3 regions of the Kitasatospora sp. NPDC059408 genome follow, and region 1 is predicted to be linked to each of the others. Evidence: riboswitches for the same ligand, from Rfam matches in the RefSeq annotation. Region 1 holds a riboswitch; each other region holds the start of a gene.
What was found. Region 1 has a riboswitch for cyclic di-AMP ahead of ACFXDE_RS00080 (transglycosylase family protein). Riboswitches for the same ligand answer to the same signal wherever they lie in the genome.
Positions count from the first base shown of each region.

Region 2: it holds a riboswitch for cyclic di-AMP, as region 1 does, so the genes downstream of both, ACFXDE_RS25040 (NlpC/P60 family protein) here and ACFXDE_RS00080 (transglycosylase family protein) in region 1, are expected to answer to the same signal.
Region 3: it holds a riboswitch for cyclic di-AMP, as region 1 does, so the genes downstream of both, ACFXDE_RS00995 (hypothetical protein) here and ACFXDE_RS00080 (transglycosylase family protein) in region 1, are expected to answer to the same signal.

Region 1 is NZ_JBHYWI010000001.1:11,957-22,042, forward strand. It holds gene ACFXDE_RS00060 (helix-turn-helix transcriptional regulator) at 27-893, opposite strand; gene ACFXDE_RS00065 (ATP-binding protein) at 1,312-1,842, shown strand; gene ACFXDE_RS00070 (DUF397 domain-containing protein) at 2,318-2,590, opposite strand; gene ACFXDE_RS00075 (hypothetical protein) at 3,162-4,139, shown strand; cyclic di-AMP (ydaO/yuaA leader) riboswitch at 4,502-4,661, shown strand; gene ACFXDE_RS00080 (transglycosylase family protein) at 4,648-5,967, shown strand; gene ACFXDE_RS00085 (hypothetical protein) at 6,245-6,445, shown strand; gene ACFXDE_RS00090 (LacI family DNA-binding transcriptional regulator) at 6,642-7,661, opposite strand; gene ACFXDE_RS00095 (glycoside hydrolase family 13 protein) at 7,687-9,402, opposite strand; gene ACFXDE_RS00100 (sugar ABC transporter permease) at 9,508-10,086, opposite strand, start outside.
Region 2 is NZ_JBHYWI010000039.1:74,357-84,442, reverse strand. It holds gene ACFXDE_RS25055 (glycosyltransferase 87 family protein) at 1-584, shown strand, start outside; gene ACFXDE_RS25050 (hypothetical protein) at 594-1,739, opposite strand; gene ACFXDE_RS25045 (NlpC/P60 family protein) at 1,778-2,824, opposite strand; gene ACFXDE_RS25040 (NlpC/P60 family protein) at 3,052-4,176, opposite strand; cyclic di-AMP (ydaO/yuaA leader) riboswitch at 4,187-4,340, opposite strand; gene ACFXDE_RS25035 (NlpC/P60 family protein) at 4,689-5,726, opposite strand; gene ACFXDE_RS25030 (NYN domain-containing protein) at 5,927-7,366, opposite strand; gene ACFXDE_RS25025 (hypothetical protein) at 7,507-7,770, opposite strand; gene ACFXDE_RS25020 (rhomboid family intramembrane serine protease) at 7,973-8,755, shown strand; gene ACFXDE_RS25015 (Lrp/AsnC ligand binding domain-containing protein) at 8,797-9,078, shown strand; gene ACFXDE_RS25010 (aminotransferase class V-fold PLP-dependent enzyme) at 9,082-10,086, opposite strand, start outside.
Region 3 is NZ_JBHYWI010000001.1:238,102-248,187, forward strand. It holds gene ACFXDE_RS00985 (IclR family transcriptional regulator) at 1-702, shown strand, start outside; gene ACFXDE_RS00990 (hypothetical protein) at 980-1,471, shown strand; gene ACFXDE_RS00995 (hypothetical protein) at 1,494-2,777, opposite strand; cyclic di-AMP (ydaO/yuaA leader) riboswitch at 2,779-2,951, opposite strand; gene ACFXDE_RS01000 (MoaF N-terminal domain-containing protein) at 3,437-3,766, shown strand; gene ACFXDE_RS01005 (alpha/beta hydrolase) at 3,886-5,055, opposite strand; gene ACFXDE_RS01010 (TIGR03618 family F420-dependent PPOX class oxidoreductase) at 5,286-5,723, shown strand; gene ACFXDE_RS01015 (TetR family transcriptional regulator) at 5,751-6,371, opposite strand; gene ACFXDE_RS01020 (SDR family NAD(P)-dependent oxidoreductase) at 6,510-7,274, shown strand; gene ACFXDE_RS01025 (Pr6Pr family membrane protein) at 7,452-8,111, opposite strand; gene ACFXDE_RS01030 (phosphotriesterase) at 8,271-9,191, opposite strand; gene ACFXDE_RS01035 (carboxymuconolactone decarboxylase family protein) at 9,188-9,775, opposite strand; gene ACFXDE_RS01040 (DUF4865 family protein) at 9,792-10,086, opposite strand, start outside.

The DNA.
Region 1 (10,086 bases):
ACGTCCAGGCCCCTCCGGGCGGAGGCTCAGCGTTCCTTCAGGATCGAGGCGAGCAGGTCTATGGTGCGCTCGGGCGTGAGGCTGTCCACGCAGAGGCGCTCCATGACCTGGATGTAGGCGTCCACGTCGTCCCGCTTGTCGAGGTAGAGCGCGCTGGTGAGCTGCTCCAGGTAGACGACGTCGGCGAGGTCCTGCTCCGGGAAGCGCAGGATCGTGAACGCGCCGGACTCGCCCGCGTGCGCGCCGAAGCGGAACGGCATGACCTGGATGACGACGTTGGCCTGCTCGGCGACGTCGATCAGGTACTGGACCTGGCCGCGCATCACCTTGGGCCCGCCGACCGGGCGGCGCAGCGCGGCCTCGTCGATGACGGCCCACAGGCGCGGGTTGTTGCCCTCGGTCAGCAGCTTCTGGCGGCGAAGGCGGAGGCTGACCCGCCGTTCGACCTCCTCCTCGCTGATGACCGGCCGACTCTGACCGAAAACCGCCCGCGCGTACTCCTCGGACTGCAGGAGTCCCGGGATGAACTGCACCTCGTACGTGCGGATCAGCTGCGCGGCCTCCTCCAGACCGACGTAGGTCTGGAACCAGCCCGGCAGCACGTCGTTGAAGCTGTGCCACCAGCCGGACTTGTTGGCCTCGCGGACCAGGCCGAGGAGGGCCTCCCGCTCCAGGCCGTCGTCCACGCCGTAGAGGCTGAGCAGGTCGGCGACGTCGCGCTCCTTGAAGCTGACCCGGCCGAGCTCCATGCGGCTGATCTTGGACTCGGAGGCGCGGATCGCGTAGCCGGCGTCCTCGCGGGTGATGCCGCGCGCCTCACGCAGGCGTCGCAGCTGTGAGCCGAGGAGGATCCGGCGGACCATCGAGCCGCCGCCCGGCTGAACTGTGGTCATGCGGTCGAAACCTCCACCTAGGGCAAACAGCGCACAGTCTGCCATCAGTTGAGCGCTCACGGTGCCGATACTGACGGATGTTCCTATCAGTTCTGCACTCCACACACCAGGATGCACGTGCATCCGGCGCTTGCATATGCCAATAGTGCGACTGCACGTGAATCGACTCTTGCATCTGCAGTGAGCGCAGAGGACCATGGTGCACGTGCACCTGCACATCCCTGGCAATCCCGCGGGCTCCGCGTCGACCCCACGCGCGACTCCGTGCACCAGCCCGGCAGCGTCCCCCACGCCACCGGGCCTTCGTGTGCGCGCGCGCCTCGTCGAGGAGGGGGCCGTGCGGCCGAGCGAGTCGGAGGTGACCGGCATGACCCCGGCGGGTCCAGCCGTGTCCGCCCCCTTATGGGAGGAGCTCTTCATGGGCACCGGTACGGCTTTGGCGGTTGACCCCCACGTGGTCACCTGTACGCTCGCTCCTCGCTTCGAAGCCGTCAGAACCGCACGTGACTTCGCCCGGACCGCTCTGCAGCGCTGGGGGCTGATGGAGCTGTTCGACGACGTCGCGCTGGTCGCGTCGGAACTCGTGACCAACGCGCTGCGGCATGCGATCGGCGCACGGCCCGACCCGGTGGGCGGCGCCCTGGGCGAGTACGACTTTCCCACACAGCACGGTGGTGACGGCAGGCTGCCGATCCGAATAAGCCTCGTGCACCGCGCGCCGCAGATCGTCTGCGCGGTCAGCGACCCGAGCAGCATCGGCCCGATCGCCCGGGAGGCGGACTTCGTGGCCGAATCCGGCCGCGGGCTGCACCTGGTGGACTCGTTCAGCCACTCCTGGGGCTGGCACCCGCTGGGCGGGGGCAAGGTCGTCTGGGCGCTGTTCGAAGCCGACGCGCAGGCGCAGGCCGCGACCCCCGAACTCGGTGGCCGGCACCGGCGCTCCGCCTAGCGGCGGACGGGCACGCACCCCCGCAGCGCGGGCACGCGTCCCCGGATCGATGGACACCCCGGGAGGACCGAAACCCCGGGAGGAAGCGGTAGTTCGCCCTCGCCGGGCTCGCGCCGGAGACCTGCCGGCCCCCCGCAGCGCACCCGCGACGACCAGTGCGCCCCCGACGGCCGACGGGCCGCCAGTGCGCGGGACAGCAGTGCACGGGACAGCGTTACGCGGGACGGCAGCGCACCGGACGGTGGAGAAGCCCGCGAAGAGGCACACCACCGAGCATGTGACCGAGTGCGTCACGAACCGCGCGGACGACCGCGGGGCCGAGCCCGCGGAGAAGACAGCGGAGAAGACAAAGGCCGCCGTGGTGTCAGCACCCACGACGGCCCCCCGATGGCTCCTGGTGCGGAGCGGTGGCCGGACCGACGGACGTCCGGTGAAGCGGCCGGACGGCCCGGTGAACGGCCGGATGGACGTCCGGTCAGGCGGACAGGTGGTCGAACTCCCCGTCCTTGGCCCCCAACAGCATCGCGGCGATCTCGGCCCGCGTGTAGATGAGCGCCGGACCGTCCGGGAAGCGCGAGTTGCGCATCGCCACGTCGCCCCCCGGCAGCGCGGCGAACTCGACGCAGTTGCCCTGGGAGTTGCTGTGCAGGCTCTTCTGCCAGACCACTCCCTCCAGCTCGGTGGCGGCCATCCCGTTGTAGGGACCGTACGAGCCGCCCAGTTCCTGCGATTCGTGCGAGTCGTGCATAGAAGTCTCCCGAAGAGCCCCGGAGTTGCGGTCCAGCGCGGCGCCCCCGGCACCCGCCGAACGAACGGGCCGGCCCCGTACCAGCCCGGCACAACGCCTCACTTGACGCGATGATAGCCCTTGTGCACGTGCATCAGCACGAGACGGTGCAGGTGCACGAGGCCTTTCACCGGCCGACCTGAACTCTTCACGGACCCTTCTCCTGACGGTACGTAAACGGACATAGCCGACCGAACCGGCCCGCTTCCGATAACCGGCCGTGAGCGGCTCCCCGCTAAATGTTGATCTTCGAAAGCCGGGAGTCGCGCACTCGTGACCCTCCGTCAGACCGCCCGTCGACTGTGAGACATCTCACTCGCCACGGGTGCAACGTGACGCCCCACCGGACCCGTCTCCAGGAGATACCGGCGGACGCGCGGGGGTTGGGCCAGGTATGTCCGGAATATGACCTAATGACCGCTCATCGACCCGCGCACGCGAGAGCTCCGCGCGCCGCGCACACCACGCTCGCGCGAAACCGGCACGGCAGCCGACTGCAGCCCTGACGGGCCGATGTCCTACGATCTCCGCCATGAGCACCGCAGCCATCCCGGGCGCGCCACTGCCCGTTCGCACTCCAGGCTCCCGTGCGCGGGGGCGCCACCGTCGCCCCGAGCGCCCCGAGATCCCGTCCGGCTCCCCGGCCCTGGTGCTCGCCGTGCCCGCGACCGCCGGGCCCGAGTCCCGCTCGGTCGTCGAGGAGCTGCTCTCGATCGTCCGCAGCGAGCAGAACGGCGTCCAGACCGCGGTGGGCTACCTCCCCGGCGACGGCACCGAGGGCGCGGACGGCACCGAGCGCAGCATCGGCGAGCTGCTGGCGGCCGCCGCCGAGGCCGGCGTCCCGGCACCGATCCTGGTACCCCTGGTGCCCGGCCCGCACGACTTCCTGCCCGAACTCCACGCGCTCGCCGCCGAGTACGGCGCGCACGTCACCGACGTGCTGGGCCCGCACCCGCTGCTGGCCGAGGCCGTCCACGTCCGCCTGTCCGAGGCCGGGCTGGCCCGCGCCGACCGCGCCCGCCTGTTCGCCATCGCGACCGCCGCGGACGGCGTCGTGCTGACCACCGTGGGCGGCGAGGACGCCGCGGCCGCCGCCGGCATCACCGGCGTGCTGCTGGCCGCCCGCCTGGCCGTCCCGGTCGTCCCCGCCGCGCTCGACGTGCCCGGCTCGGTCGCCGCCGCCGTCGCGCACCTCAAGGAGACCGGCTCGCAGCGCCCCGCGCTGGCCCCGCTGGTGATCGGCCCGGAGGCGGACTCCGAGCTGCTCGCCACGGCCGCCGAGGAGACCGGCTGCCCGTCCGCCGCGCCGCTCGGCGCCTACCAGACGGTCGGCCAGCTCATCGCCTCGCTGTACCTGGCCGCGCTGCCGGCGCCGTCCGCGGAGGCCCTGGCCGCCGCGCAGGCCCAGGCCGAGGCCGAGGCGGCGGAGGCCGCCGCCGAGGGCTCCCGCGCGGCCCACGCGGCCGGTGGGACGGCCTCCGGGGCGACCGGGGAGGCCGCCGGCGAGTAACCGCCGACAACGCGTACGGAAGGGCCCGGAGCGACCGCGCTCCGGGCCCTTTCGGCTTGCGGCGTAAGGGAATTAAGAGCCGAATGCGCGAGATGTCCGTTCTGTGATTGTTTGCGATCGAGTGACCGCCCGTCATGCAATTCCTGAGAGCCTGCCAGTTGTGCACATCCGCAGGTTTATTGCAAGAAAACGATCATTTTCGATCTTGGAGAAGGAAATTCTTGGCGGCTTTCCATAATCCGTGATGCGCATCACAGGTATTTGCAGTTCGTACTTAAGTCTGCTTAACGTGCTCCCCGTTCGTGACCACACGGACCCAGCACATCCGCAACGCCGAGTCCTGCCGTCGGGTGCGCTGGAAGCGCGAAAACGCACCACGGCAGGAGCGGGGGACCCACAGGTAAGTCGCCCCGGACCGATCCACGGAACGGTCCTGGGCTAGGGGTGAAGCCGCGCCACAGCGCGGCCGGGCAACTCCGGCCCGAATCCGACAGCTCACCTCGCAGGCGTGGGAGAGGACCGCGTCTTCATGCTGCCCACCAACGGCACTCGCCTGTCCAGCCGCACCCGCCGCGTGATCGCCGCCCTCGGCGTCGCCGGCGTCGGCCTCACCATTCCCTGCCTCACCTCCGGCACCGCCTCCGCCGCCTCCGTCACCACCTGGGACAAGGTCGCCCAGTGCGAGAGCAGCGGCGACTGGAGCATCAACACCGGCAACGGCTTCTACGGCGGCCTGCAGTTCACCTCCAGCACCTGGGCCGCCTTCGGCGGCACCTCGTACGCCCCGCAGGCCAACCAGGCCACCAAGGACCAGCAGATCGCCGTCGCCGAGAAGGTCCTCGCCTCGCAGGGCCCCGGCGCCTGGCCCGTGTGCTCCGTCCAGGCCGGCCTGACCGCGGGCGGCGCCCCGGCCGCCGTCGACACCTCCGCCGCCGCGAGCACCGCGAAGGCCGCCCCGGCCGCACCCGCTGCCAAGCCGTCCTCGAAGCCCGCCGCCAAGCCCGCCGCCCCGGCGCAGGACCAGGCGCAGGCCCCGGCCGCCGCCGACTCCGCCAAGGGCACCTGGGCGCAGAAGCGCCAGGACTGGACCCAGGGCGGCACCACCCAGGCCGGTGCCTCGGACTACACCGTCGTGGCCGGCGACTGGCTGTCCACGATCGCCGACAAGCACAACGTCAAGGGCGGCTGGCAGCGCCTGTACGAGCTGAACCGCGGCACCCTGACCGACGGTCCGGACACCATCTACCCGGGCCAGCACCTGTCCTTCGGCGACTCCGCCCAGGCGCCGGCCGGCCAGTCCGGTGACTTCAACTGGTTCGACCGCTCGCAGAAGCCGGGCCAGTCCTCCGCCGGGAACGCCGTGAACGCCCAGCCGGCCGCCGAGGCCCAGACCCCGGCCGCCAAGCCGTCCTCGAAGCCCGCCGCCAAGCCCTCCGCCCAGGCGCAGACCCCGGCCCCGGCCGTCACCGGCTCGATGGCCGCCGCGGTCAGCTTCGCCAAGGCGCAGGTCGGCCAGGCGTACGTCTACGGCGGCACCGGCAACGGCGGCTGGGACTGCTCGGGCCTGACCCAGGCCGCGCTGCGCGCCGCGGGCATCTCCATCCCGCGCGTCGCCAACGACCAGGCCGCCGCGAGCACCCACGTCTCGCTGGACAGCCTGCAGCCGGGCGACCTGCTGTTCTGGTCCAACAACGGCCAGGACTCCGGCGTCTACCACGTCGCCATCTACATCGGCGGCGGCCAGTACGTCGAGGCCGCCAACCCGAGCTCGGGCGTCCGCCTGCAGACCATCGCCAACTGGGCGCCGGACTTCGCCGGCCGCGTCTGAGGATCCTTCCGGAACCGTCCCGCCGGGGACGGGTGACGGATCGCGGATGACAGCGAACAGATGACAGATAACAGATTTCATCATCTGTTATCTGTCACCCGCCCACCGCCCCGGGGAGAGACTGGTCGCTCTCCCCGGGGCTTCGGCGTACCCGCCTCCGAAGTCCGTGCCGCCTTCCCCCGGCGCGCACCCGTGGCTCCGCGCATCGGAGCATTCGCGTGGTCAAACCCCGGCCCAGCGGGCATGCTGCTGCTCTGCACCCGAGGAGGAGTCACCCATGGCCCAGGTCACCGTCACGCTCGACGCGAACCTCGCGATCGACGCGATGATGCTCTCCGGCACCAAGAGTCCCCAGGACGCCGTCGAACTGATCCTGCGCGACTACCTGGCCCGCGGTCGCCGCACCGAGACCCGCACCGGCGACGCCGCCGACGGCCACCGCGTCACCGCCGACCGCCCGGCCGTCCAGGAGGGCTGACCCCGGCCCGTCACGGCACTCGCGGCACAGCCCAGCACAGCGCAGGCCAAACCCAGCACGACGCAGCACAAGCCCGGTACAGCGCAGCACAAGCCCGGTACAGCGCAGCACAAGCCCGGCACAGCCCGGCACGGCACGCCGAAGGGCCCCGGAGAGCAACCGCCCTCCGGGGCCCTTCACACGGCCGTCACCGGCCTCAGCGCGCGCAGGCCCCCGTGGAGCCGCGCATGACCAACTCCGGCTGGAACATGAACTCCCCGCGCTGGGCGGCGTTCCCGCCCACCTCCTCCAGCAGCGCGTCCACCGCCGCCGTCGCCATCGCCTCGACCGGCTGGCGGATCGTCGTCAGCGGCGGCTCGGTGAAGGCGATCAGCGGCGAGTCGTCGAAGCCGACCACCGACACGTCCTGCGGCACCGACAGCCCCCGCTGCCGCACCGCCCGGATCGCCCCGAGCGCCATCATGTCGCTGCCGCACACGATCGCCGTGCACCCCTTGTCCAGCAGCGCGCCCGCCGCCGCGTGCCCGCCCTCGACGCTGAACAGCGTGTGGTGGACCAGCTCTTCGGCCTCCTCCTGCGTCCGCCCGAGGACGGTGCGCATCGCGGCCGTGAAGCCCTCGATCTTGCGCAGCACCGGCACGTACCGCCGCTGGCCGACCGCCAGCCCGATCCGCTCGTGCCCCAGCTCGGCGAGGTGCTGGACGGCCATCCACATGGCGGCCCGGTCGTCCGGCGAGATGAACGGCGCGTCGATCCGCTCGCTGAAGCCGTTGATCAGGACGAACGGCACCCCGCGCCCGGCCAGCCGGGCGTAGCGGTCGTGGTCGGCGGTGGAGTCGGCGTGCAGACCGGAGACGAAGACGATGCCCGCCACCCCCCGGTCCACCAGCATCTCGACCAGTTCGTCCTCGGTGGACCCGCCGGGCGTCTGGGTGCACAGCACCGGCGTGAAGCCGTGCCGGCTGAGCACCTGCTCGATGACCTGCGCGAGCGCCGGGAAGATCGGGTTGCTGAGCTCCGGCGTGATCAGCCCGATCAGCCCGGCGCTGCGCTGGCGCAGGCGGGTCGGCCGCTCGTACCCGAGCACGTCGAGGGCCGCCAGCACGGTCTGCCGGGTGGCGGCGGAGACGTTCGCCTTGCCGTTGAGTACGCGGGAGACGGTGGCTTCGCTGACCCCCGCCTGCGCCGCGATGTCTGAAAGTCGCGCCGTAGTCACGGTCCCAGAGCCTATTGCAACCACGTCAGACCGCCCACCAGCCGGTGCTGTCCGGTGCGAGCACCGTCTCGCCGCCGTCCACGACCAGTTCCGCCGAGGCGAGCAGCAGCGTGCCCGGGGCGGGTATGCGCACCGGCTCGCCGCTCGCGTTGACCGTGCAGACGAAGGAGCCGCGGCGGAAGGCGAGCGTGCCCTGCGGGGCGTCCAGCCACTCGACCCCGGTGCCCGCGCCCAGGTCGGGCTGCGCCCGGCGGACGGCGAGCGCGCTGCGGTAGAGCTCCAGGGTGGAGGTCGGGTCGCCGGTCTGCGCCTCGACGCTGAGCTCGGCCCACTGGGCCGGCTGCGGCAGCCAGGACGGCCCGCCGGCGACCGGTCCGAAGCCGTACGGCGCCTCGGTGCCGGACCACGGGATCGGCACGCGGCAGCCGTCGCGGTAGCCGTCCTGTCCGGCCTGGCGGAAGAAGGACGGGTCCTGGCGGACCTCGTCGGGCAGGTCGGTGACGTCCGGCAGGCCGAGCTCCTCGCCCTGGTAGACGTAGGCGGAGCCGGGCAGCGCGAGCATCAGCAGGGTGGCGGCGCGGGCCCGGCGCAGGCCGAGCGCGCGGTCGCCGGGGGTGCGGATCTGGGTGCCGAGGCCGGGCTCGTTGGCGAAGCGGGTCGCGTGCCGGGTGACGTCGTGGTTGGACAGCACCCACGTGGTGGGGGCGTCGACCGGGCGCATCGAGTCGAGCGAGACGTCGATCACCTCGCGCAGCGCGGCGGCGTCCCAGTCGGTGCCCAGGTACTGGAAGTTGAAGGCCTGGTGGAGCTCGTCGGGGCGGACGTAGTTGGCGGTGCGCTGGACGGTCGGGGTCCAGGCCTCGGCGACGCCGATCCGCTGACCGGGGTACTCGTCGAGGATCCCCCGCCAGCTGCGGTAGATCTCGTGCACGCCGTCCTGGTCGAAGAACGGCATGACGTCGTTGCCGAGCAGCTTGAGCTGGTCGGAGCCGCCGAGGTCGGGCAGGCCGGGGGCCTTGACCAGGCCGTGGGCGACGTCGATGCGGAAGCCGTCCACGCCCATGTCGAGCCAGAACCGCAGGATCGAGCGGAACTCGTCGGCGACGGCCGGGTTCTCCCAGTTGAAGTCGGGCTGCTCCGGGGCGAACAGGTGCAGGTACCAGTCGCCGGGGGTGCCGTCGGGGTTCTCGGTGCGGGTCCAGGCCGGGCCGCCGAAGATGGACTCCCAGTCGTTGGGCGGCAGTTCGCCCGTCTCGCCCTTGCCGGGGCGGAAGTGGTAGCGCTCGCGCAGCGGGGACGCGGGGCCCTCGCGCAGGGCGCGCTGGAACCACTCGTGCTGGTCCGAGGAGTGGTTGGGGACGAGGTCGACGATGATCCGCAGGCCCAGGTCGTGGGCGTCGCGGATCAGCGCGTCGGCGTCCAGCAGGGTGCCGAACATCGGGTCCACCGCGCGGTAGTCGGCCACGTCGTAGCCGGCGTCGGCCTGCGGGGAGGCGTAGAACGGCGAGAGCCAGACGGCGTCCACGCCGAGGTCGCGCAGGTAGGGCAGGCGGCTGCGGATGCCCGGCAGGTCGCCCATGCCGTCGCCGTTGGAGTCGGCGAAGCTGCGCGGGTACACCTGGTAGATGACCGCGTCCCGCCACCAGCCTCTGGACGCACTGCCAGTCACCGGAGCCAGGGCGGCCGCCTCGTGAGCGGTGTCGGCGGCGGGCCGGGAGGTGTCGGCCAGGTTCTGGGTCATGGACGGAATCCCTCGGGGAATAGAGGAGCGAGGAGCGCTGAGACGGGTGCTGGCGGGCGCTGGCGACTGCCGGCGTGTGCCGGCGTGTGCCGGCGTGTGCCGGCGTTACGACTTGGAGGCGCCGGCGGTCAGGCCGGTGACCAGGTGTCGCTGCACCAGGTAGAAGAAGACGGAGGACGGGATCGCGATCAGCACCGCGGTCGCGGCCATGAAGTTCCACTGGGCGTCGTGCTCGCTGACGAAGGTCTGCAGGCCGACGGCCAGCGTGTACTTGTCGGAGCTGAGCATGAAGGTGGAGGCGAACGCGACCTCGGCCCAGGCGGTCAGGAAGGAGTAGAACGCGGCCACCGCCAGGCCCGGGCGGGCGAGCGGCAGGACCAGCCGCCAGAAGGTGCCGATCGGGCTGAGCCCGTCGACCCGGCCGGCCTCGTCGATCTCCACCGGGATGGTGTCGAAGTAGCCCTTCAGCAGCCAGGCGCAGTACGGCACGGTGGTGGTCGAGTAGACCAGGATCAGGCCGGTGTAGCCGTCGAGCAGGCCGAGCTCGGACAGGATCGTGTACATCGGCACGATCAGCACCGCGATCGGGAACATCTGGGTGACCAGCAGCGACCACATGAGCGGCTTGTGGCCGGGGAACTTCATCCGGGAGACGGCGTAGCCGGTGGTGGCGGCGACCATGAC
Region 2 (10,086 bases), on a different contig from region 1:
CGATGAACTACGGCTCGGCCGAGATGCTCGGGCCCTGGGTCGGCGTCGTCGGCAAGGTCATGATGGCCGGCACCGTGCTGGGCTTCGCGTGGCTGCTGCTGTGGCGCTACACCGCCAAGCGCCGCAACGCGGCCACGATGTACGACGCGGCGCTGACCGCGCTGCTGATCTTCACCGTCACCAGCCGGGTGATCAGTCCGCAGTACCTGGTCTGGCTGATCGGCGTCGCGGCGGTCTGCCTGACGGTCCGCGGCAGCAGCCAGCGGCCGGTGGCACTGCTGATCCTGCTCGCGGCGCCGCTCACGCTGCTCGAATTCCCGCTGATGTTCACCCAGGTCCTCGCGAGCGACCCGGCGGCCATCGCCGTCCTGTCGGCGCGCAACCTGCTCCTGCTGGCGGCGACGGTCCTGTCCTGCGTCCGCCTCTGGCGCTCCACGCGGGGCACGGACCGGCTGCCGCCGACCGTCGTGCTGACGCAGCCGGAGCCCGTCCCGGCCGGCTCCTACCCGGTCCGCCCGGGCATCGCCTACGAGCAGGACCTGCTCGACGGGATCGACCGGCCCAACACCCCGGCCGGGCGCTAATTACCCGTCCTAGGCGTTGAGGGCGGCCACCTCGGCCACCCACAGCCGCGTGAACTCGTCCTTCCCGAGGCCCAGTTCGGCCCGGAACAGCCGGTCCATCCGCTGGTCGCGGTCCTCCCCCGCGCCGTCCGCCGCGCCCACCGCGCGGTAGAACGCGACCAGGCGGGCGGTGCCGAAGCGGGCGGCGATCAGCCGGCAGGCGAGCCAGGCCTGTTCGTAGGCCTGGGCGATGCCGGTGGTGCCCGCGGCGAAGTCGCGGTCGGCGGGCAGGGCCGTGGGCACCCTTCCGGCGGCCACGTCCCGGGCCAGCTCGGGGGCGATCTGGCGGGGCGTGCGGCCGGAGTCGCGGTAGGCCGTCCAGTCGGCGACGCCCTCGGAGAGCCACAGCGGCGTCCAGGCCCGGGTGTCGGCCCGGGTCGCGACGTGGGTGGTCTCGTGGGTGACGACCACCTGGCGGCCGAAGTCGCTGAGCCGCCCGAACGCCTCGGGGTTGATCAGTACCCGGTCGGCCGGGGTGTGCGAGGGCGCGCCGGGGGCGGCCACGGTGACCGCCGCCATGCCCGTCCAGCCGGCCGGGTCGGCCTCCAGCAGGCGGGCGAACTGCGGCTCGGTGGCGGGCAGTTCCAGCAGCAGTCGGCCCGCCCAGCCGGTGCCCCAGACCGCGCTCACCGCGGGGACGGCGCGGTCGCCGATCGCGACCGGCCCGGCCGGGTCCGGTCCGGCGGCGAGGCCGAGCACCAGGCACTGCGCGCCGCGCGCGGACCGTCCCGTCCCGAAGTCCCAGAGCGCCGGCGGCCCGCTCGCGGCGTCCTCGCGCTCGACCCGCCAGCCGTCGGCCCGCGTCAGCGTGAGGCGGCGGGGGTAGACGGCGGGGTACTCGTCGTAGCCGGCGACCCGGACGTCCAGGTCGGCCGTGACGGTCAGTCGGCCGGGGCCCGTGCCCGGGGAGACGACGAGGTTGCGGTAGCCGGCGGTCAGCGGCAGTCCGGTGGTGGCCGACAACTCGCGCGCGCGTTCGTCCAGCACCGCCGCCACCTCGGTCCGCTCGTCCGCCCCGCCGAGCCCCCGGCCGGTCGCCGCGGGGGCGACGGGCGGCAGCGACAGCTGGGCCAGCCCTCCGGCGGCGAGCAGCAGGGCGCCGCGCCGGGACAGCACGCAGGGCCGTATCGCGTCCGGTCCGGACGGGGTCGGGCTCAGAGCCGGACCACCCCCGCGACGGGCATCGCGTTGACGCTCTCGTACCGCACCCTGGCCCCCGGGTACGGGGCGTGCACGATCACCCCGCCGCCGGCGTACATGCCGACGTGGTGCATGTCCCGGTAGAAGATCACCAGGTCTCCCGGTCGCGCTTCGGACAGGCTCACCCGCTGGCCGGCGTAGGCCTGGGCCTGCGAGGTGCGCGGCAGGCTCACTCCCGCCTGCCGCCAGCTGTAGTACATCAGACCGGAACAGTCGAACGCGCGGGGACCGGTGGACCCGTACACGTACGGCGACCCGATCATCCGCACCGCCGCCGCGAGCGCCGCCGCCCCGCGCTCGGAGGCGGGCGGGGTGGTGCCGAGGTCCAGCCGGTCGGTGCCGCGGGTGGCGCGCTGCTCGGCCTCCTGGGCGTCCTGCGCGGCCATCCGGGAGCGCTCGGCGGCGCCCAGGCTGTTGAGCAGCCGCTGGGCCTTGGCCAGCCGCTGCTGGATCTCCTGCTTGCTGTCGGCGAGCGTCCGGCGGGCCTGGTCCAGCTCGGCGAGCTTGGCGGCGGTCTCGGTGCGGCGCTGGTCGAGCCCGCGCTGACGGGTCACCAGCTCGTGCAGCGTCTCGTTCTGCCGCTCGGTCGCCTGGTCGAGGCTCCGGGCGCGGGCGAGGTAGCCCTCCGGGTCGGTGGCGAGCATCAGCTGGACGGTCTGCGCCATGCCGCCGGAGCGGTACTCGGCGCCGGCCACGGTGGCGAGGTCGCCGCGCAGCTGGTTGAGCTGGTCCTGGGCGGCGGCGATCTCGCCCTGGAGGACGGTGGTCTCACCCTGGAGCCGCTGCTGGGCCTCCTGCGCGGCGTTGTACTTCTCCGACGCCTGTTCGGCCTCGTTGTACAGCTGCTCGACCTGCGCCTTGACGTCCTTGCGGCTGGGCGCGTCCGGGGAGCCGGGGGCGGCCTGGGCGCTGCCGCCCGTCGTGACGCCCAGGGCGGTGGTGGCGGCCGCGGTCAGCACCAGCGCACGGGCGAGCAGTTGGGAACGGCGGTGCACGGGCATGGCGGCGGCTGCTCCAATCCTGCGGACCGGTCCCGCCGCCGCACCCAAGCGGGCGGTCCTGGAGCGGGAGTCCGGTGGCAGACGTTAGCGAGTCCGGGCAACCGAGTCCAAACCCCTCCCAACCCGAATATTTGATCCTGAATCGGACATCAGTCCGAGGAAAGGAAACGCCGCAGGCCCGGACCTCCGGGGAGGAGGGCCGGGCCTGCGGGAAGCCGAGCGGGGAATCAGACCCGCACGATGGACGAGAGCGGCATGTTGGTGACCGCCTCGTAGCGGACGCTCGCACCCGGCTTGGGCGCGTGCAGCACCTGGCCGTTGCCGGCGTAGATGCCGACGTGGTGGGCGTCGTTGAAGAAGATCAGCAGGTCACCGGGCTGGGCCTGGGAGAGGTCCGTGCCGATCCGGGTCCCGGCGCCGGCCTGCTCCTGCGAGGTGCGCGGCAGCGAGACGCCGGCCTGGTCGAAGGCCCAGACCATCAGGCCCGAGCAGTCGAAGGAGTTCGGGCCGGTGGCGGCCCAGACGTACGGGCTGCCGATCTTGGTGGCGGCGTAGGACAGCGCGGCGGCACCGCGCGAGCTGCCCGCCGCCGGCGGCTTGGCGACCGGCGAGGACGACGGGGCCGAGCCGAGGTCGGTGCGGCTGCTGTCGCGGGAGGCGCGGTCGGCGGCGGCCTGCTGGGCCTTCGCGGCGTCTGCCTTGGCCTTGGCATCGGCGGCGGCCTTGTCCTCGGCCGCCTTGATGGCCTGGCGCTCCTGCTCGGACAGGGTGTTGAAGAGGTTCTGGGCGGCCGTCAGCTTCCCCTGGATCTGCTCCTTGGACGCCTTCAGCTGCTGGGTGGTCGCGTCCAGCTCGGCGAGCTTGCCCTGGGCCTCGGTGCGGTCCTGGTCCAGCTTGCGCTGCTGGTCCTGGAGCTCCTTCAGCTGACCCTTCTGAGTGCTGCCGGCCTGGTTCAGGGCGTCGGCCTGGCTGAGGAAGTTGTCCGGCTTGGACGAGAACATCAGCTGGACGGTCGGGGATATGCCCCCGTTGCGGTACTGCTCGCCGGCGATCTGGGCGAGGCCGCCCTGGAGGTCGGTCACCTGCTCCTGCTGGCGGGCCACCTGGTCCTGCAGGCCGCTGACCTGCTTCTGCAGCTCCTGCTGCTTGGCCTGGGCGGCGTTGTACTGCTCGGTCGCCACCTCGGCCTGCTCGTTGAGCTGGTCGACCTGCTCCTTGACCTGGTCCTTGGTCGGCGCGGGGTCGGCGTGGGCGCCGGACTGCGCGGAGAGGGCGACGGCTGCCGCGGCAACTCCGGTCAGGAAGGAAACTCGGGCACGACCGGCGGGCTTGGGACGACGATGGGACGCCACGAAGGCGGACTCCTTCTTCCTACGTCCGCCTACCGGGTGAGCTGACGGGTTCGGGCCGGAAGCATGCCCTACGACGCCTCACGGCCGTTCCACCGGCCGACCTGGCGCCGATTCACCCCGGAGGAACGTGGTTCCCCGGCTCCGCTCCACAGCGCCCCCTGTCACTGGGCTCCCCTGTCGGACGGTCGCTTCGACCCGTCCCGCTGCTTCACGAACTCGGCGGGAACCACCGCCGCCACCCTGGCTGGGCGATCGACAGTGCGGTGGTCCGGGTCACGACCCTAGTAACTGAACCGTGATCGGTTCAAATCCTTGTCAGAAAAAAGGCGGAAGAATAACCAAGTTCTTTTGTGAAGATGACAGAAGGTGATCGCGGCAGTACGCAAGGCTGATCACTTGTCACGCGAACGCGGCGAAACGCAGGGAAACGCGCTCAAGCGAACGCGCCACCCCCGCTCGGGAGGTGGCGCGGATCACAGGGCCGTCGCGCCGGCCCGCGGCGTGTCGGGGGGTCAGACCCGGCGGATGGTGTTGATCGGCATCGCGTCGGCCTTCATCACCTTGACGACGTCGCCGGTGTGCGGCGCGTGCACCACCATGCCGTTGCCGATGTACATCGCGACGTGGTGCATGTCGGGACCGTAGATCACCAGGTCGCCGGGCTGGGCCTGGTCCAGCGAGGGCACCCGGGTGCCGTAGTGGCCCTGCTCCTGCGAGGTGCGCGGCAGCGAGACGCCGGCCTGGCCGTACGACCAGAGCATCAGGCCCGAGCAGTCGAAGGTGCTGGAGCCGACGGCACCCCACACGTACGGCGAGCCCTGCTTGCTCATCGCCTTGGCCACGGCCACGGCCGCGTAGCCGCTGGCCGGCGGCAGGCTGCTCAGGTCGACCCGGTCGGTGCCGCGCGAGGCGCGGTCGTCCTGGGCCTGCTGGGCCTTCAGCGCGGCGCGCTCGGAGGCGCTGAGCGAGTTGAGGAGGTCCTGGGCCTGCTTGAGCTTGGCGTTGACGTCCGCCTTGGACTGGTTCAGGTCCTTGGTGGTGGAGTCCAGGGAGGCCAGCACCGCGGCGGCCTCGGCCTTCTCCTGGTCCAGGCGGCGCTGCTGGTCCAGCAGGCCCTTGAGCGCGTCGGTCTCGGTGGCGGTGGCCTGCTGCACGCTGGAGGCCTTGGCCAGGTAGTTGTTCGGGTCGGAGGAGAGCATCAGCTGGACGGACGGGTCGATGCCGCCGGTGCGGTACTGCTCGCCCGCCACGCCGGCGAGGCCGGTCTGAAGCTGGGTCATCTGCTCCTGGCCGCGGGCCACCTGGTCCTGGAGCTGGTCGGCCTGCTTGCGCAGCTGGTCGGCCCGCTCCTTGGCGCCGTTGTACTTCTCGGCGGCCTGCTCCTGCTCCTGCTGCAGCTCGTCGATCTGCGCCTTGACGTCCGTCTTGTTCGGCTGCGGCGCGGCGTGCGCGGCCACCTGGGCGGAGAGCGCGACCGCGGTCGCAGCAGCAGCGGTGAGCACGGAGACCCGCGCGCGGCTCGGCTGCTTGGGACGGCGGTGGGAGGCCAAGGGACCTGCTCCTTCTTCCATGGACTCACCGGTTCGGGTGAGAAATCCGGAAAATAGGTTTGACGCCAGACCCTAGTGAACATCCAGGCATTGCGCCACTCCCCCAAAGGCGTGAACTCCGAGCCCCCACGCCGCTTCACCGAATCCGCACATCACCGCAAACCGGACGCTGAGCGGCCGTCATCCCCATCGGCACGGAATCAGGGCCGCGCCAGCCGGTTCAGCAGCAGAACCGAGGCGACCGGGCGCGCGCCGGCCTTCCGCACGCCCTCCGCGACCTCCCGGTCGGCGGAGACCACCACGACCGGACGGCCCTGCGGCTCGGCCCGCACCAGGCGTCTGATCAGCTCGTCCGCCGTCTCGCCGGTCCGGCTGAAGCGCACCCGGACCCCGCGCGGCGGCGCCATGATCACCGGCACGTCCAGGTCCTGCCCGTCGAACACGCACGTGACCTCCGCCTGCGTGCGCTGGGCCAGCATCGCCAGCCCGCCCAGCAGCCGCAGCCGCTGCTGCTCCAGCGGCAGCGTCGGATAGCCGGTCTTCGTCACGTTGTAGCCGTCCACCACCAGGTGCACCTGCGGGATCGCCAGCAGCTGGTCCAGCAGGGCCGGATCGTCTTCCGCGAGCCCGCGCCGGGCCACGTCGTGCGGCGAGGCCGAACCCGGCACCACCGCCTCCACCAGGTCCGCCGGACGGATCTGCGACACCGGCAGCGCCAGCTCGCGCTGCAGCCCCTGCGCCGACTGCAGCACGGTGTCCAGCAGCAGCCGCAGCCGCATGTCCTCCACGCTGCGCCCCTCGCGGGCCGAACGGCGGCCCTGCTCGGCGGCGGTCTCCAGCTCGCCGACGCGGTGCCGCAGCCGCCGGGCCTCGCTCTCGGCCGCACTGCGCTCGGTCGCCGCCTGCGCGCGCAGCGCCTCCAGCTCGCCGGCCAGCCGACGGGTCTCGGCCTGCGCCCGGCGGGTGTCGCTCTCCAGCGAACGCACCTTCTTGCGCAGCGAGTCGGCCTCCCGCCGGACGTCCTCGGACTCGGCCCGCTGCCGGTCCAGGTCCGCGCGCGCCCCGGCCCGCACCTCGGCCAGCTCGGCCTGCAGCTTCTCCACCAGCCGGGCCGCCTCCGCGGCCGCGCCCTCGGCGCCGGCCCGCTCGGCCTCCTCGCCGGCCTCGGCGACCAGCCGGCTCCAGCCCGCCGACCGCACCAGGTAGGCGGCGGCCGCGACGTCCATCGGATCGGCGGCGCCGGGGACGCTGCCCGACTCCAGCGCCTTCACCAGGTCCGGCTGGCCCAGCCGCAGCCGCTCCGCTATCCGCAGCCGGAAGGCCGGCTCCGACTCCAGCGCCGCCGCGATCGCCGTGGCCGCGTACTTGGCCCGCCGGGCCGGGGTGAACTTGGCGTACTGACGCAGGCTCTGCGGCAGCTCACCGGGCGGCAGTCCGCCGAGCGCGTCCGCGGCCAGGCCGACCACGCGCCGGCGCACGCCCTCCGGCAGCGGCCGGTCGAGCTTCTCGGCGGGACGGCCGGCTCCCGGGTCCGCGGCGGTTCCGGACGCGGCGGCACCGTCGGCGGCCCCCGCCGTCCCGGCGGCCGGCTCCGCAGCGGGCTGCCCCTGCGGTCCGGCGGGCTCCCTCGCTGCGTCCACCACGTCCTCGGCTCCGATCCTGGTCCAACGGGTGCGGCCCCGCGGCCGCCGTCCCTGTCGTCACGCTCCGTGCGTTCTGTCTGTATTGTCCCGTGCGGCGGACGGCCGTGCCGTGCACCGTCCACCGCACCGGCGGGGCATCAACCCTGCTCGGCCTCGACCGCCGCGTCGTCCGCGCCCGGGCGGGCGACCAGCTCGACCTGGTCCACCGCGTTGCACCAGCGGCAGCGCACCGTCTCGACCGTCTCGCTCAGGACTTCGGTCTCCTCGACCTTGGACTCGCCGGCCAGGTCGAAGTGCAGGAACTCGGTGACCCGCGCGGAGCGGGTCACGTCGAAGCGGGTGAGGTTGCCGCACAGGGTGCAGCGCCAACGCGTCTCGGCGGTCAGAGCGGGGACGGTCATCGGGGGTCCTCTCGGGTGGTCCCTGGGTGGGCTAGGCGCTCCCCCCGGAGCCCCGGCATCGGCGGCGGGAGGCGGGAATGCCCGCCCCAAGCCTATTGCCTGGGGCAACCATCACGGCCACCGGTTCGGGCGATCGGGACGGCTAGTCCACCTGCCGTACAGCGCGGTGTCACGGAGGGCCCGCGGAGGGATGCTTGGCCGCATGGCGCTCGCGGCCCCCGGCCACACCGACGCGCGGGACCGCGGCCCCGCGGTGCCCGCCCCGGCGGTCACCTACGCCCTGATCGCGCTCAACACCCTGGTCTTCCTGTTCGGGCCGGCCGCCGGACTCAACCCCCTCTACGGCACCGGGCAGGCCCGGCTCTGCGCCGAGCAGCGGTACGAACAGCGCTGGGGCGCCGTCCCCGCCGAACTGCTGGCCGGGCGCCCGCTGACGGCCGAACAGCTCGCCGAGGCCCCGGACCCGGTCCCCGGCTGCCCGGCCGCCCCCACGCCGGGCAAGCGCCCGGCCGTCTCCGTCCTCACCGGCCTCTTCCTGCACGCCGGCTGGCTGCACCTGGCCGGCAACCTCCTCTTCCTCCACGTCTTCGGCCCCACCGTCGAACGGCGGGTCGGCCGGGCCCGCTTCCTCCTCTTCTACCTGGCCGCCGGGAGCCTCGCGACGTACGGCTTCGCCCTCGCCGAGGCGCACTCGGCGGACTCCACCCGCGTCCTGATCGGAGCCTCCGGCGCGATCTCCGCCGTCCTGGGCGCCTACCTGCGCTTCCACCCGCGCTCCCGGGTGACGACGCTCGTCCCGCTGCTGCTCTTCCTGCCGCTGCGGTTCCCGGCCTGGCTGGTGCTGGGCCTCTGGTTCGCCCTGCAGTGGTGGTCGGTGCACTCGGCCGGGCCCGGGGTCGCCTACCTGGTCCACGTGATCGGCTTCTGCGCCGGCTTCCTCTACGCCTGCACCGTCGTCGGTCACCCCCCGAGACGACCCGGCTGAGGCCCGATACGCTGGCGCCACCCCACGAAGGAGCCGGAACAGTGATCACCGCCATCGTCCTGATCAAGACCAGTGTCGACCGCATCCCGGAGATCGCCGAGGCCATCGCCGCCATCGAGGGCGTCAGCGAGGTGTACTCGGTGACCGGCGGCTACGACCTGGTCGCGATGGTGCGGGTGCGCAAGCACGACGACCTGGCCGACGTCATCCCGGGCCGGCTGAACAAGGTCCCGGGCGTCGCCCACACCGAAACCCAGATCGCCTTCCGCACCTACTCCCAGCACGACCTGGAGGCCGCGTTCGCGCTCGGCCTGGACGAGTAGTCCTCAGTCCTCACGGCGAGTGTCGGCGACGCAACGGCCGCCCTCGTTCCGGTAGTTCCACGCCGCGCCGTCCGTGACCAGCTCGCGGACGGCGGTCAGGAAGCGGTCGACGTGCTCGTCCGGGGTCCCGGCGCCGAAGCTGACCCGGATGGCGTTCAGGCTGCGCTCGCCCGGCAGCGACGGCTCCGGCGCGCCGCACTCGGACGGCGCCACGTCCTCGTCGCCGAGCAGCGTGCGCACCAGCGGGTGCGCGCAGAACAGCCCGTCGCGCACGCCGATGCCGTACTCGGCGGAGAGCGCGGCCGAGAAGTGCGAGCTGTTCCAGCCCCGGACGACGAAGGACAGCACGCCCACCCGCGCCGAGTCGGAGCCGAACAGGCTCAGCACCTTGACCTGCGGGATCGCCGCCAGCCCGGCCGTGAGCCGGGCGATCAGCGCCTGCTCGCGGGCCTCCAGCGCGTCGAAGCCGGCCTCGCTCAGCGCCCGGCAGGCGGACGCGATGGCGTAGGCGCCGATGACGTTCGGCGAGCCGGCCTCGTGCCGGGCCGGGCCGGTGTGCCACTGGACGGCCACCGAGCCGTCGGCCTCCCGGGCCACCGTCCGGGTCGCGCCGCCGCCGGCCAGGTACGGCTCGGCCGCGTCCAGCCAGTCCGCCCGGCCGGCCAGCACCCCGGCGCCGAACGGCGCGTAGATCTTGTGGCCGGAGAAGGCGATCCAGTCGACGTCCAGCTCGGCCACCGAGACCCGGTGGTGCGGGGCGAGCTGCGCGGCGTCCAGCACCACCCGGGCGCCGTGCCGGTGCGCGGTCGCGGTGAGCTCGGCGACCGGCCACAGCTCGCCGGTGACGTTCGAGGCGCCGGTGACGCACAGCAGCTTCGGGCCCTCGGGCGCCCCGGCGAGCGCGGCGTCCAGCGCGGCGACGGCCTCGGCGTGCGAGCGGGGAGCGCGCAGGTAGGCGACGTCGAGCCCGGCGTGGGCCCAGGGCAGCAGCGAGGCGTGGTGCTCGGT
Region 3 (10,086 bases), 230 kb from region 1:
CTGGCCGACTCCGGCGGCGTGGCGACGCTCAGCGAGCTCTCCACCACCTCCGGCCTGCCGATGCCGACCATCCACCGCCTGGTACGTACCCTCGTGCAGCAGGGTTACGTCCGCCAGGACACCGCCCGCCGCTACACCCTCGGCCCCCGGCTGATCCGGCTCGGCGAGACCGCCGGGCGCCTGCTCGGCAGCTGGGCCCGCCCCTACCTGGCCGAGCTGATGGAGGCCACCGGCGAGACCGCGAACCTCGCGGTCCTGGAGGGCGGCGAGGTGGTCTACGTCGGGCAGGTGCAGTCGCGCCGCTCGATGCGGATGTTCACCGAGGTCGGCCGGCGGGTGCAGCCGCACTGCACCGGCGTCGGCAAGGCGCTGCTCGCCCAGCTCCCCGAGGAGGAGGCCCGCGCCATACTCGGCCCCAACACGCTGCCCGCGCACACCGAGTACACCGTCACCGACCCGCAGGAGCTGCTGCACCAGCTCGCCGAGGCGCGCGAGCGCGGGTACGTCGTCGACGACCAGGAGCAGGAGATCGGGGTGCGCTGCATCGCGCTCGCCGTCCCGGGCGCGCCGACGCCGACGGCGCTGTCGGTCTCCGGCCCCGAGGCCCGCATCCGGGCGCTGGAGCAGCAGGACGGCGCGGCGTCGCTCGTCTCCGTGATGCACAAGATCGCGGCCCGACTGGGGCAGGTCCTCGCGCCCTGACGAGTGGTCAGTTGAGGTGTCATGCGCAGGAAGTCGGACTGGTCGACTTCCTGTGCACACGTTCCTCCGTTCGGGCGGACGGAGGGCGGGGCGCGGCGACGGCCGCCCGCCGCTCGGCCACCCTGGTGCGGACGCGGCCCGCGACGGCGCGGGCCGCCGGAGCACGAGGGCACGGTGAACGGCGATGGAGCGCAGGCGCAAGAGGCTTCGCGGCAGGGCTGGGAACGCGGCACGGAGCGGGACGTGGCTGACGGTGGCCGTGGCGGCAGGCTGTGCGGTGGCGACGCTGACCGCCGTCCCGTCGTGGGCCGGGCAGCGGCCCGACCCCCGTCCGGCCGTGCAGCTCGCGCCGGCGAGCCGGGCCGCGGCGCTGTCCGACTCCGACCTGGAGGTCGTCCGGCTCGACCCCAGCCCCGCACCGCCCGGCGGCACCACGACCGTGCACGCCTTCGTCGCCAACCTCGGCCCGGACACCACCGCCTCGCCCTTCACCGTGATCGTCACCCTGCCGGAGGAGGTGACGGCGGTGGGCCCGTACTTCCCCGAGAACTGCGAGGCGTTCCTGGGCCGCGAGGTGCGCTGCACCTTCGGCCCCGGCCTGCCCGAGGGACGCAGCGCGACCGCGCTCGTCACGGTGCGGATCTCCCCCATGGCGCATACGGGCCTGCTGACCGGTGGGAAGGTCACGGTGATCAGCCCGGACGACCGGCACCCGCGCAACAACCGGCAGCCGTTCGACATCAGGGTCGTCGAGACGGCTGCCGGCTGATGGCTACCGTGTGCCGGTGCGGTTACCGGTAGACGCGGACGTAGTCGGCGGCGAAGGTGATCGGGGCGGTCCCCTGCGGCGCGGGGTGGTACTGCCCCGCGCACACCGACAGGTTGAGGATCAGGTACGCCGAGAAGTTCGCGCCGACGCCCTTGCCGTCCGAGAACACCTTCACGCCGTTGACGTACCAGTCCACCGAGGTGGCGCCGTAGTAGGTGCCGATGGTCACCCACTGGTCCTTCGCGACGGCGCTCGCGTTGGTGTAGTAGTCGAAGTTGCCCGGGTTGACGTGGTTGGTCAGCTCCAGGAGGTTCGGGTTGTCGGGGTGGTACTCGAAGGAGTCGACCTCCCCGTTGCCGTTCTTCCAGGTCCACAGGGCCGGCCAGGCGCCGGAGCCGGCCGGCAGCTTGACCCGGGTCTCGGCGTAGTCGCCGGTCTTGACCTGGAAGCCCTCGCTGGAGCCCTCGGTGGTGAGGAAGCCGGTGTTCCAGGACTGCTTGCCGTTCTCCAGCGTGTTGCTGCCGGGGGTGGCGGTGAAGGTGGCGACGCCGTTGGCCACGCTGACGTTGTTCGGGTCCAGCCAGTCGAGCTTGTTGTCGTCCGGGTTGTGGTTGCCGTACTTGTACGCGGTGCTCTTGTCGCCGACCCAGCGCTGGCCCCAGTTGATCGGGCCGTTGAACTCGTCGGACCAGGTCAGCGACTTGCCGGCGATCGGGGAGGACGGCGCCGGGGTGCTCGGGGTGGCGGTGGCGCTCGGGGTCTGCGTGGGCGTCTGGGTGGGTGCCTGGGTGGGCGTGGGGGTGGGGGTGGGGGTGGCCGACGGGGTGGTGGTCGGGGTCGGGGTGCCGGAGACGACGAGCTGCTGCGACGGCAGGTTGTGCCAGGCGCCACCGAAGTCCTGCCAGAACCCGAACTGGGTGTAGGTGCCGGCCGGCAGGGCGCGCGCGCCACTGGTGAAGGTGTAGCTCCACGGGCAGATCGGCACATTGCTGGCGTTGCCGGGGAAGTCGAGGTTGTTGCCGGCCGCGTCGCGCACGCCGACGCCGACGGTCTTGGCGGTGAAGCAGGACGAGGAGTGGACGGTGAGGGTCGCCGTGGCGGCCCGGCCGGCGACCATCGTGGCCGGGGCGAGCCGGTCCTGGGTGACGGTCGGACCGGTGGCGGCCTGGGCTCCGGGCGCGGACTGGAGGCCGAACAGGCCGGCGCCGGTGATGGCGAGCGCGCCGGTGGCGGCGAGGGCGGCGGTGCGGCCGCGGTGGGACGGGCGGGCATGGCGGGGCGCGGGGCGCCGGGCAGGCTTGTGCATGGGGTGTCCTCTGCGACGCCTGCGAGGTGAGCTGTCGGGTTCGGACTGAGAGGTCGCCCGGCCGCCTGTGGGAACGGCTTCACCCCAAGCCGCGGCCGGCACGCGCGAGGGCGTGCCGGGTCGTGGCGCTGACCTTGGTTCCCCCGCTCCCGTCCGCTGTGGTGCTCGGTTGCCCGCCGTCGGGTGGACGGGACTCGGCGTCCCGGCGGCGGGGTCCGCGAGGGCGGACGCCGTTGCAGGCTAGGCAGTCGGTCCGTGAACGGACAACTCGTCTCGACCGGTTGTCGCGCAGCTCACAGTTGTGTCGATCAACTACGGTGCGCAGTGGATCAGTTGGCCGGCATCCCGGCGGGCCGTTGATGTTCGGGCGAGCCGGGCGCCGATCCGGACCCCGGCGTCCGGCGCCCCGGCGGGTTCGAGGCGGTCGCGCCCGCCGAGCAGCCGGGTGCCGCCGACCGTCGCGGTGCCTGTGCCGGTGCCGGTGTCACCTGTTGGCCGGCGGTGCCCTGGCGGGCCTTGCGTGGTGACGGTGACGGGGGTGCGTCTTCACTGGCAGTGGCGTGCGAGCTCGCCCGATCGGATAAATTGGAGGTCCGACATCCACCGTCGTGCACAAGAGCACCGCGCCCCCTCCCGCAGAGACGAGGAACCGCCGCACCATGACCGCGCCCCTGCCCGCCTTCGCCGGCCGCACCTACCTCTTCCGGGCCGACAACGGCGCGGCCTTCCGCAACGCCTACTCGGCCGACGGCAAGCGGCTGCGCTGGGAGGGCCTCGGCGAGTCGGCGGGCCAGTGGGAGGACGTGGCGCTCCACGTCGCCGAGGTCGCGCCCGAGGTGTACTTCGTCAGCTGGACGGAGCAGAGCGGCATCACCGTCAGCCACGTGATGGACCTGGTCCGGCTGACGGTGCGCGCGTTCTGGACCTTCGAGGGCGAGGGCGGCCGGGTCGGCGAGCTCCACACGGGGACGCTGGAGCGGGTGGCCTGAGGCCGGCCGGTCCGCGAGGCCGGCGACCGTCGGACTGCGGGAACCGGCCGGCTGCAGCGAGTCGGGCCGCGGGGACCATCCGGCTGCGGGAACCGGCTGTCCGGCTACGAAGGCCGGCTTCAGGCTGCGGGGGCCGGCTGGCCCGGCTGGTTCGGGACCTTGAGGTGCTCGGACAGCCACTCCAGCGAGGACGGCAGCAGCTTGCTCCACGTCTCGAAGTTGTGGCCGCCGGTCTCCAGCATGCTGTACGAGACCTTCATCGGGCCGGGGCTCTGCACCGCGTCGATGAACGCCTCGGTGTCGTGCTTGTAGTCGCCGTCACCCTGCTTCGTGCCCGCCAGCAGAACGGCCGCCTTGGGCTGCGGCAGGTTCTTGAGCCGCCACATCAGGTCGGCCTCGTCCCGGCGCTGCCGGCTGCCGCCGAAGAGGTCGCCGGTGGTCGGGTCCTCGGCGGCACGGTAGTAGCCGGAGAGGGAGACGGCGGTCGGGAAGACCTCCGGGTGGCGCATGGCGAGCTTGACCGCGCAGTAGCCGCCGGTGGAGTTGCCCATGAAGGCCCACGCCTGCGGGTCGGCGGAGACCCGGAAGCTCGCCTGGATCGCCGAGGGGACGTCCTTGGTGAAGTACGTGTCGGACTGCGCGCCGCCGGGGATGTCCTCGCACTCGGTGTCCTGCGGGAGGGCCGGCGAGGGGCGCATGAGGACCATGACGGTCGGCTGCATCTTCCCCTCCTGGAGCAGCTTGAGCGCCGCGCCCGGGTAGTTGAACCGCGTGATCAGGTTCTCGGCCTGCCCGGGGAAACCGGTGCTGACGATCACGGCCGGGAACTGGCGCTGCGCGTACTCGGGCTGGAAGTACTGCGGCGGCAGGTAGACGTAGCCCTCCGTGGACAGCCGGGTGAGCTTGCCGTCGATCCGGACCTTGCGGATCTCGCCGGACTTGGCGGGCTCGCGGCCCATCGCGCCGCCGCCCTGGACTGAGGCGTGGCCGATCGTCTCCACGAGCAGGCGGCCGGAGGCGTCCGCCTTGTTGTGGATCACCACCGGGCCGTTGTCACCGCCGGTGCCGAGCAGGTCGTCCCAGCTGCTGTAGAAGGAGAAGTAGTTGTTGGCGACGAGTCCGAGCGCGGCGAGCACGGTGAACTGGGTGGCGAGCAGCGTGCCGATCCGGCCGAGCACCGCCTGCCAGGTCTTCCTCGCGAGTCTGGGCCACAGCCAGACCGTGGCGGCCATCATCACGACGGCGATCAATACGGTCAGCGCCAACACCTTGTGGCTCGTCAGACCCATGTCCTACTTGCTCCCACGCCTCGAACTCACGCCCCCGCCGCTAGGACATCCGGGGCACCTCCCCGGTTCCCCGTCGGGACGCGATCTTCCACCCTAGCGGGCCGGGGTTCCGGGTGACGGATGACAACTTTCAGATAACAGAGTTTGAAATCTGTCATCTGAAAGTTGTCATCTCGCCGAGCCGAACCTGATAGAACGTCAGGTGATCGGGAATCCCTGGAGGTGGCGCGGTGGGCGGCTGGAACGAGGAGATCCGGGCTCGGGTTCGCGAGCCGCGGATCTGGTACGTGGCGACCACGGACGCCGAGGGCGCCCCGCACGTCACCCCGATGTGGGTGGACCTGGAGGGCGACCTCGTCCTGTTCAACACGGCCATCGGCCGCACGAAGGAGCGGAACCTGCGCCGCGACCCGCGCGTCTGCCTCTCCAACGCCGACCTGGCCGATCCGTACGACCGGGTCCAGATCCACGGCCGCGCCGTCGGGTTCGTGACCGGCGAGCGCGCCGACCGCCGGATGGACGATCTCGCCCGCAAGTACCTCGGCGCGGAGCGCTACGAGTGGCGGATCCCCGGCGAGCGGCGCGTCACCGTCCTCATCGAGCCCACCCGCATCCGCCGCGTCGTCGGCGTCGAACCCCTGCCGGCCGCGGCCTTCGAGGACCGCTGACGCACAGGCCTGCTCACGGCACCCTGCTCACGGCACCCGGCTCCACGGGCGCAGCCCCCCGGTGAGTTCGCGCATGCAGCGGGCGCCCAGCTCCTGAGGTGAACCCGGGCCCGTCGCGGGGGCGTCGGAGAGGGCCCACTCCTCCAGGGCGACCCGGATCGCGGCGGTCGCCGCAGCGGCGGCCAGGCGGATCTCCAGCACGTCCGCGTCCTCCGCGCAGCGGTCGGCCAGGACGCCGCGCAGCCGCTCCTCGGAGTCGGCGTGCACGCGCTGCCAGGTGCTCGCGAGACGGGGGTCGCGCAGCAGGCTGCGGGTCCAGTGCATGGCCTCGGCGGCAGGCGCGTCGGCCGGGGTCAGCGAGGCGACCGCCGAGCGCTCCAGCGCCTCGCGCACCGGCAGGTCGGCGGAGCTTTCCGCGAACAGTTCGACCCAGCGCCGCCCGCCGGCCGCGAGCAGCGGGGCGACGGCGTCCTCCTTGACCGAGAAGTACCGGTAGAAGGTGCGCAGCGAGATGCCCGCGGCGTTGGCGATCTCCTCGGCGGTGGTCGCCTCGGCGCCCCGTTCGGCGAAGAGCGCGGCGGCGGTGCGGGCGATGTCCAGCCGGGTGGCTTCGCGGCGGCGCTGGGTCAGGGAAGGGCGTCCGGTCACGGGCTCAGCGTACGCGTCCCGTGCCAGGCAGGCAGCTCACGCCGGGTCGGCATGTCGAGACTTATTGGCACGTTATGCCACTCGGGCGTACCGTGTCTCTTGAGGTCGAGAGACCACGGGAACGAACGGAGAACCACCATGGAGCGCTTCAGCGGACGGAACGTCCTGATCACCGGCGGCGGCTCGGGCATCGGCCAGGCCACCGTGCACCGGATCCTCGCCGAGGGCGGCAAGGTCGTCGCGGTCGACGTCAGCGCGGACGGCCTGCGGAGCACCGCGGACCGCGCGACCGCCGACGGCACCGCCGACCGGCTCACCACCGCGGTGCTGGACATCTCGGACGAAGGCGCCGTCATGGCGGGCGTCGCGGAGGCCGTCGCACGCCTTGGCGGGCTCGACGTCCTGGTCAACGCGGCCGGGATCCTGCGCTCCTCGCACACCCACGAGACCAGCCTGGAATTCTGGAACAAGCTCCTCGCGGTGAACCTGACCGGCACCTTCCTGATGACCCGCGAGGCGCTTCCGGCGCTGCTCGCGAGCGGCGGCGGCGTGGTGGTCAACTTCAGCTCCACGTCGGCGAGTTTCGCCCACCCGTACATGGCCGCCTACGCCGCGACCAAGGGCGGCATCCAGTCCTTCACGCACGCCATCGCGTCGGAGTACTCGAAGCAGGGGCTGCGCGCGGTGTGCGTGGCGCCGGGCAGCATCGACAGCGGCATGACCAACAACCCGGGCCTGCCGGCCGACGCCGACTTCAGCCTGCTCGCCAAGCTCGCCCCCGCCATCGGCCAGGGTTTCGCGGGGCCGGAGACCGTGGCGGGCGTCATCGCGATGCTGGCGTCGGACGACGGCGCGTTCGTCACGGGCACCGAGATCCGCATCGACGGCGGCACCCACATGTGAGCCGGTGAGCCGGGGTGCGGGAGTGACGGCCGGCGGATGACAGATAACAGCTGACAGATAACAGATTTCGAAATCTGTTATCTGTCAGCTGTTCGTCGGTTTCAGATTGTCCTGGTGCGTTCAGGCCGCCCTGGTGCGTTCAGGCCGCCCTGGTGCGTTCGGGTCGTCTTGATGCGTTCAGGTCGTCCTGGCGTGGGCGCGGCGGCCTCGCTGCACGGTGCCGTGACGGGCGTCGCGGCGGGCGGCGAGGGCGTTGCCGACCGCCAGGATCGCCGCCCCGACCACGACGAACGCCGCCGCCACCAGGGCGCACGCGCCGGCCACCCGCCGGTACCCGCCATGCACGCCGGGGTCGAGGAACGGGTACGGATACCAGTCGACGGCCCAGCCCCGGAGCAGTGTGTAACCCAGGTAGAGCAGCGGGAGGCCCAGCCACCACAGCCCTGCCCCCGGGCGCAGGCGGCGCGCCGGCGGGTCGATCAGCCAGTCGGCGAGCACGGCGAGCGGCATGACGCGGTGGAGCACGTCGTTGACCCACGGGATCGTCAGCTGGTCCGGGTACTTGGCGAGGACCGTGCCGTACACCAGTCCGGTGATCACCAGGTAGAGCACGACCGCCCCGCGCACCGGGTCGGGCACGGGGCGGCGGCCGGTCAGGCCCGCCAGTCCGCCGAGCGCCAGGACGACGACCGCGGCCGCGTTGCCGAGGATGGTGAAGTAACCGAAGTAGTTCACCACCCCGGTGGAACCGGTCGCCGCGTGATAGCCGGAGAAACCGAGGGCGACGGCCGCGAGCGCGGCGACGGCGAGCCGGGCGGGAGCGAGCCAGGGGTGCATCGTCGGTCCGCCTCTCTGGAGGTGGCGTGGTCCGTCGGGGTACTCGGATTGAAACCCGGGTGGGCGGAGTCGGCCACAGGAGAGATGGCAGGAGAGCCGGCCGCGGAGCCGGTCGGAAGGACAACAGGAAGGACGGCAGGGAGGACGGGGGCGTCGGCCTCAGGGGGTGCGCCAGTCGGTGGCGAAGGCGGCCGCCGGGTTGGCCGTGAGGAGCAGTTCGGGCAGCTCGGGGCCGAACGTGCGGCCGAGGCGCGGTGCGAGGTCGGTGAGCAGCCGGGTGGGGCCGCCGGCCCGGCGGGCGGTGCGGGTAGTCGTGTCGGCGCCGAGGAGCAGCCTGTCGGCGTGGCCGGCGTCGACGAGGCCCGCGATGAGGTCGAAGGCCTGGTGGTCCTCCGGGTGGCCGGCCCGCGAGGGGCTGTCCAGGGCCAAGTAGACGCCCTCGTCGGCGAGTTCGCGGTGCAGCCGGACGTCGGGCAGGCGGGTGAGGTGCCCGAGGACGATCCGGTCGACCGGGACCCGGTGGCGGTCGTGGAGCCAGAGCAGCACGAAGTACGGGTCGCCGCCGGGTTCGAGGTGGACGGCGATCGGGGCGCCGGTGGCGTGATGGGCCTCGGCGGCGGCCGCCATGACCAGACGGGTGTGCGTGCTGCTGGCGCCCACGTCGCACGCGACCTTGATCAGCCCGGCTCGGACGCCCTCGGGAGCGCCCGGGAGACCGGTGGTCAGCTCGGTGACGAAGCGTTCGGCGAGTCCGTCGTACCGGGCGGAGAGACCGCCGGCGTCCTCGCCGTAGTGGACCGCCTGGTGCATTCCGGTGGCGGCGACGACGTGGACGCCGGTCATTCGCGAGAGGCGGGCGAGCGCGTCGGCACCGCGTCCCATTCCGTGCGGGGTCCACTGGACGAAGGTCCGCCCGCCGCCGGCGGCGAAGGAGCGCAGGACCTCCTCCGCGGCGGCCGGGTCGTCCAGCTCCTCGCCGGGAAGCAGCGGGCTTCGGATGAACAGGTGGTCGTGGGAGTCGGTGACGCCGAGCTCGGCGGGGTCGATGTCGCCCAGGACCGTGCGGACGGTGGCGGTCACGCGCCGGCCTCCCGCTGTATGTCCTGGCCCTGCGCGATGTCCTGGTCCTGGTCTGGGTCCTGGTCCTGGTCCTGGGCGGGCGATGCCGCCTGTGGCGTCTCCACCGTCTGTACCGCTTGCGCCTGCTGCGCCTCGGCGAAGGTCGCGGTGGCGACGCGCAGGCCGGCCAGGGCCTTCGGGACCCCGACGTAGGGTGCCAGGTGGACGATCACCTCGGTGATCTCCTCACGCGTCATCCCGATCCGCAGGCTGTTGCGGACGTGGTCGGCGAGCTGCGGCTCGACGCCGCCGAGGGCGGTGAGCGCGGCCAGGTTCGCGACCTGACGGTCGCGCAGGGCGAGGCCGGGGCGCTGGTAGGTGCCGCCGAACAGGGCGGTGACGATCCAGTCGGCGAAACCCGGGGCCAGACCGTCGAGGCCGGCGAGGGTCGACGCGGCGGCCGGCCCCGCGAGGTCGGCGAGCAGGGCGTAACCGGCCTCTCGATCGAGCGGAGCGGGAGCGAGGTCGGCGGGCACGAGGGACTCGGGGGCGAGCGACTCGGGCGCAAAGGACTGGGGCGCGAGGGACTCGGGCGCGGTGGTCATGGGGTGGCGAATCCTTTCACCAGTGGCGGCCGGCGGGGAGCCGGTCGAGTTCGGGCCGGGACAGGTGCAGCACCCGGTAGCGGGTGCCGGGCGCGCCGTCGGGGACTTCGCCGCGCCAGAGGGCGATCTGGAGCAGCTCCCACCGGCTCGGGTCGACCGCGACGGCTGCGGTGTGCAGCGCGGGGTGGGCGGGCAGGTCGGCGAGGGCCTGCTCGACGGCCTCGGCGGGATCGGCGGTCTCGGAGAGGCGGACGGTCCGGCGGGTGGCGGTGGCCGGTCCGTCCGCACCGGGCACGGCGGGCCCGGCGGCC